Regions from separate parts of the Mannheimia granulomatis genome, predicted to be linked through region 2. Evidence: riboswitches for the same ligand, from Rfam matches in the RefSeq annotation. Region 2 holds a riboswitch; the other holds the start of a gene.
What was found. A riboswitch is a leader RNA that binds a small molecule or an ion and turns the genes downstream of it on or off. The one in region 2 is predicted to bind lysine.
Positions count from the first base shown of each region.

Region 1: it holds a riboswitch for lysine, as region 2 does, so the genes downstream of both, lysC (lysine-sensitive aspartokinase 3) here and A4G16_RS03865 (Na+/H+ antiporter NhaC family protein) in region 2, are expected to answer to the same signal.

Region 1 is NZ_CP015030.1:993,705-997,131, reverse strand. It holds gene mukB (chromosome partition protein MukB) at 1-455, shown strand, start outside; gene lysC (lysine-sensitive aspartokinase 3) at 540-1,892, opposite strand; lysine riboswitch at 1,990-2,173, opposite strand; gene A4G16_RS04815 (DUF496 family protein) at 2,344-2,673, opposite strand; gene ppx (exopolyphosphatase) at 2,881-3,427, shown strand, end outside.
Region 2 is NZ_CP015030.1:774,376-777,802, reverse strand. It holds gene A4G16_RS03870 (SDR family oxidoreductase) at 1-507, opposite strand, end outside; gene A4G16_RS03865 (Na+/H+ antiporter NhaC family protein) at 745-2,286, opposite strand; lysine riboswitch at 2,404-2,573, opposite strand; gene A4G16_RS03860 (H-NS family nucleoid-associated regulatory protein) at 2,730-3,140, shown strand; gene purU (formyltetrahydrofolate deformylase) at 3,215-3,427, shown strand, end outside.

The DNA of each region.
Region 1 (3,427 bases), 220 kb from region 2:
ATCCTCATATTGAAATGGGGCAGCGTACACCTCAAACCATTGGTGAAGAACTGTTAGATTATCGTAACTATTTAGATTTAGAAGTGGAAACCTTCCGTGGTGCAGATGGTTGGATGCGGGCAGAAAGTAGCGCATTATCAACCGGTGAAGCAATTGGTACGGGTATGTCAATTCTCTTGATGGTGGTTCAAAGTTGGGAAGAGGAAGCTCGTCGTATGCGTGCTAAAGATATTCTTCCGGCACGCTTACTCTTCTTAGATGAAGCTGCTCGTTTAGATGCAACGTCAATTAATACGCTATTTGAATTATGTGAGCGTTTGGACATGCAGTTATTAATTGCCGCTCCTGAAAATATCAGCCCGGAGCGTGGTACAACTTATAAATTGGTGCGTAAAATTACCAATAACCAAGAGTATGTGCATGTGGTTGGGTTGAAAGGGTTTGGGCAGAAGTAGTATCTATTTATTCTGTAAGATAATAAAAACGGTCAAGTTGAATAAACTTGACCGTTTTTGTAAGAGCGGGTAATTAAGTATTAATTACTCAAATAAAGCTTTATGAAGTGAGCGAACTACTTCATCTGCTTCTTCGTTTTTCACTAAAGTACAAACGTTATTCGAGCTTGCACCATAGCTAATTAAACGAATATTATGGTTTTCAATTGTTTGGAATAAACGTTTTGCAACCCCGGATTGTGTATGTAAGTTATTACCAATAATGGCTACTAATGCAAGGTCGGTTTCTACTTGAACATTGCAACAATTGTTTAACTCATCTAATAACTCAGGAGAGAGCATATCTGCACCTGATGAAGCAGACCCTGTTTTATCTAATGTTAATGCAACACTTACCTCTGAAGTAGTAATCACATCTACTGAAATTTTATGTTTTGCTAAAATTGCAAACACATTGGCTAAGAAGCCTTGAGCATGTAGCATGGAAAGGCTTGAGAGCGTTAATAAAATCTGGTTACGACGTAACGCAATTGCACGGAAAGTCGGACGAGGCTGAGGATCACGTGTCACCCAAGTTCCTCCTTGTTCAGGCGCTTTACTTGAACCTACATAAACCGGGATATTACTGCGAACTGCCGGTAATAAGGTCGCCGGATGTAATACTTTTGCCCCAAAAGTTGCCATTTCAGCAGCCTCATTAAATGCCATAGTATCAATACGTTGTGCATTTGGTACAACACGAGGATCTGTAGTGTAAATACCCGGAACATCAGTCCAAATTAATACATCATTAGCTCCTAACACTTCAGCCAGCAATGCAGCAGAGTAGTCAGAACCACCGCGGCCAAGAGTAGTCGTTTTACCTTCATCATCACGACCGATAAAGCCTTGGGTAATCACGATTTTACCTGATTGAATAAGTGGCTTAATTACATTATCAGATTGTTGTTGGGTTTTTTCGTCATTAGGTGCGGCTTTTCCGTAATGGCTGTTTGTTGCGACAACATCACGTACATCTACCCATACGGCAGGGTGTCCACGTTCAATTAATAATTGCGTGAAAATCTTAGTGGACATCATTTCCCCGTGGCTAATTAATTCATCGCTTAACGCTGCAGAGGTTGCGAGGCTTGCTGATTCGGCTAATGCTTCAATATGCTCCAATAATTCATCAATTTCAGCGCGAACAGCATCTTGAGATTGTAATTTTTCGATGATGTTGTATTGAATTTGACGAACTGCTGCAATGACTTCATCGCGATGTGCTTTTTCACAACCGTTTGCAAGTTCAACTAAATAATTTGTTACCCCGGCAGAGGCAGAAAGTACAACAACGCGGGTGTTGTTATCTGCAATCACAATATTTGCCGATGAAGTCATTGCATCAAAATTTGCAACGCTAGTACCACCAAATTTAGCCACAGAAAGATTAGACATAATAAAAATTTCCTTAAAACAAAATAGATAAATGTTGTATTAGGGGATATTCGGAAAGGAAATTTGAGTAGATTATACGGTTTGATTTGAGAACCTATTAATCAGAGCACTCCATTTAATATCAAATATTAAATGACAGCTGATAGGATTCAACCTGCTCAGCCGATGTTAATTCCAGTCTAGTGAATTCACACCTCGGCAATCACTCCCATCACATAATTTTCAAACGGCCCTAGTTGCCTCAAATTAAGTTGCCTGAGTGTTGCACCTCTCCCGCAATGGTAAGCCCATTACTATTTTTCAATGCTTGAAAAACTTGTATAGAAATACCTTTTTATTAGGATTTTGTCAATGAATATTTGGTTTTTTGAATGAAAAATTAAATACTTAAACTAAAAAAGTAAGCGGTTAATTTTTGCAAAATTTTGCAGGAAATTAACCGCTTGTATATTTATGATTTTTTATTGGTAGGTGATTGTTTATGCGATGCCATTTTTTGGCGGATTTCGCGACGCTGTTTCGAAAGTTCTGCATTGCGAATCATGTAATCATCAACACGGTTTTCATAATCATCACGCATATTCGAAATAATTGCACGTACATCATTAATAGACATTTCATCTGTAATATATTGTGTGAGATTATCAAGTAGTAATACGCGTTTTTGGTTATCACGAATTTTGCGATCGTTATCCGCTGTTTCACGGTGTAATTTATTTTTTAGGCGATAAAGATGCACATAATCAAGCATATCTTGGAATGATTTATTTACTTCAGACATAGAACTTCCTCTTAGTTAGGTTTAATTTAGATTTTAGTAAGTGAATCCTAGTCTTTTTCCAACAATTCGTCAAAAAATTTTGCTAAATTTTATGATTTAAGACTATTATGTCTAAATAAAGTCAAATTTTTATAGTATGACTAGTGATATAGCTGCTTTAAAAATGGTAATATCTTTGACTATTATGGTTAGTACAGGATTTTATATATGTCATCTCAAAATATTGCTCCTCGTGAATTTGCTGCGATTGATTTAGGGTCGAATAGCTTTCATATGATTGTTGCCCGTATTGTGAATGGCTCTATTCAAGTCCTTTCACGTATTAAACGCCGTGTTCGTTTGGCTGACGGGCTGGATGAGAATTTAGTGCTAAGCCAAGAAGCGATTGAGCGGGGTGTGGCCTGTTTAGCTTTATTTGCCAAACGCCTACAAGGCTTTTCTGAGGAAAATGTTAAAGTTGTAGGCACCTATACGTTACGTCGAGCAATCAATAAGCAAGACTTTTTAGATCAGGCAAAAGAGGTTTTTCCCTATTCTATTTCGATTATTTCAGGTCAAGAAGAAGCAAGGTTAATTTATTCAGGTGTGAGCCATACCCAGCCGGAAAAAGGCCGTAAATTGGTAGTTGATATCGGCGGAGGCTCAACAGAAATCACTATTGGCGATAATTTTACCCCGATTCGGGCAGAAAGCCGCCATATGGGCTGTGTCAGTTTTGCAAAACGTTTTTTTCCTAATGGTGAGTTAACGATTG
Region 2 (3,427 bases):
TGTACCGGCTAAATCAGCACGTAAATTTAAACTAAATTGTTTTACAAACGCTTTAGTTCCACCATACACATTTCCTCCTGGGTAAGGATAAGTCCCGGCAATCGAACCAATATTAATAATATGTCCATTATTGCGTTCTACCATTTCAGGTAAAATAAGACGAGTCATTGTCACCACACCTTTGATATTAGTATCAATCATTTGATACCAATCTTCTAAATTCACTTTATGAGCTGGTTCTAAACCTAAAGCCAGACCTGCATTATTTACTAATAAGTCAATCTGTTGCCAATCTTGAGGGCGACTATTCAAAGCTTGCTCTGCTTCATCAGGATTTTGAATATCAAATGCAAGCGGTAAAAAATTATCACCAAATTGCAAATGCAATTCCTCTAATCGAGCTTTACGTCTGCCCGTACCAATTACTTTATAACCGGATTCAATCAGTAATTTACAAATAGCCAAACCAAAACCGGCTGTTGCTCCTGTCACTAACGCTACTTTCATTTTTTTACCCTCAAAATATAAATGTACTATTAAAGTAGTACAAAAGTTCAGTTTATGCAAGAAAAAAATATGACTATTAGCGTAAAAAGAAAAAAGCGTACCAAAAGGTACGCTAATACATAGGAGGATCTTATTTTAAGATTATATAACACAACATCAGATATCCATATCTTGTGTTATATTCTAACTAATAAATTTATTTAATACTGTGATACTCTTCACATTTTTAAAAATTAACTACTTATTTTCTGCATTTTTTGCTCTAAACACCCAAATAAGTAGTGCCATTACCACAGCAGTTGCTAGAAAACCTAATAATGCAGAGTGAGTAAAGCCCACAACTAAATAGCCCACAATAGATGCTGCTGCAACTAAAAGTGCATAAGGTAATTGAGAAACTACGTGGTCCATGTGATTACATTGTGCGCCTGTAGACGATAAAATCGTAGTGTCTGAAATAGGCGAGCAATGGTCACCGCATACTGCTCCTGCCATTACTGCAGATAAGCATGGAATGATTAGTGCAGGGTCAGAGTGTACTGCCATAGCGGCACCAATGGGTAACATAATCCCGAAGGTTCCCCAACTTGTTCCCGTTGAAAATGCCATTCCCGCTGCTAATGCGAATAAAATTGCTGGTAAAAAACCTGCTGCAATATGCTCTCCTACTAAACCTGATAAATATTTACCGGTTTGCATATCACTCACCACACCATTGATTGTCCATGCAAAGAATAAAATAGTAATTGCACCGGACATCATTTTCACCCCTAAACCATAAGATCGGATGTAATTTTTAAACGAAATATTACCGCTTGCAATGATACAAATAGTCGCCACAATTAAGCCAGCTAGACCACCTGCGACCAAAGAAATCCCCACGGTAGTATTTTCAAAAGCACCTAAAATCGAGAATGGCGTATCCGCTTCAGCTAATGCATCAGCACCGGTTTTAATCATCATTGCAACCGTTACTAAAATTAAAGCTAAAATTGGAAATACTAAATTACGCATACGACCTTTAACTTCAATATGCTCTTCCTCAACTTCGGCTAATTTTTCCGCTTGACGTTCGAAACGTGCCATAGAGCCAATATCAAATGAGAAGTAAGCGACAATAAAGACCATAATCATTGCAAAAATTGCATAGAAATTCATTGCACTCATTGTCATAAAGGCTCCCAATGGCGAGTAGCCTGTAATTGAATGTGTTGCCAATAAACCGGCAACTAAGGTAATAATGTAAGCTCCCCAGCTTGAAATCGGCATCAACACACACATTGGTGCAGCAGTTGAGTCCAGAATATAAGCCAATTTTGCACGTGAAACACGGAATTTATCTGTTACAGGACGAGCAATCGCGCCCACTGCAAGACTGTGGAAATAATCATCAATAAAGGTAAAAAAGACTAAACCTGCTGCAACTAATTTAGCGCCACGTTTACTTTTAATTCTTTTCTGAGCCCAATTTGCGAATGCTTGGTTACTACCTGAAATGCTTAATAACGAGGTTAAAATACCTAATAATACTAAAAATAAAATGATATTTACGTTATTTGAATTTAAACCCTCTTCCGGACCTTTATAAACCAAAGATACCACGCTGTTTTTAATATAAGTTAAAGCATCAAGAAAACTACTGTTAGTGAGCATAAAGGCACCAAAAATAATCCCGATACTTAAAGAAATAATCACTTTGCGGGTAACAATTGCCAAAATCAATGCAATCAACGCCGGTAACACAGACCAAAGTGATGTGGAGTAATCAACTAGATTCATAAAACCTCTAAAATGACTTGTATAAAATAAGAATAATAGCCAAACAAGAGATCTACTGGGAATATTTATTACAAATAAATATATGAAGGAAGGTAAATATATAAAATTGAAACCCACCCTAACAGTAGCACTCCGTAGCATTTACTACGACAGTGTCGTTTCTTTCGACAACGACCCCAACCAGATAAGATGACGCTTAACTGATTTCGGCAAATTCACCTTTCCTTTCTCTTCATCGTTTTCCACTCAGAAAAAATACTTATTAAATTTGCACCTCTACAATTTGTAGGACGGCTAAAGATAGCATGAATAGCCTCAGATATAAAGTATCTATTTTTATTTATATTTATTTACCTAAAATATCTTTTAAGATATGATAAATAACCCAACAAGATGATCAAATCATTGTTAGGACATTATTGAATTAATTTAGGAGAATAAAAATGTCAGCGTTAAAAAACCTTTTAAATATTCGCAGCTTACGTACATTAGCGAAAGAGTTAGATCTTGAGCAATTAAAATCTATTTCAGAAAAACTTAACGTTATTATTACAGAAAAAGAAGAAGAAATTAAACTTGAAGAATTAGAAAAAGCCAAACAACTAGAAAGTTTAAATAAATACAAAGAAATGTTGAAACAAGATGGGCTTTCTATTGATGAATTGGCTGCATTATTAGCTGATAAAGTAATTAAAAACCGTAAAGTTCGCAAAGCAGTTACGCCTCGTCCTGCAAAATATAAATTCACTGATGAAAATGGCAATGAAAAAACATGGACAGGTCAAGGTAGAACACCAAAAGCTCTTCAACAAGCTTTAGATAAAGGTAAAAAATTAGAGGATTTTGCAATTTAATTGCTTAATTCCGGCTTTATTTTAATAAAGGAGAACTCGAACAGAGTTCTCCTATTTTATAATAGGAATGATAAATGATCGAACACAAAATCTTATTAACTGAATGCCCTGATGATACAGGACTGGTCGCAAAAATTACTAATATTTGTTACAAACACCAATTAAACATTATTAAAAACTCTGAATTTGTCGACAACGAAACCAAACGTTTTTTTATGCGTACTGAATTGGAAGGGATTTTTAATGATAAAACTTTATTAGCCGATCTAGCCTTTACACTGCCTGAA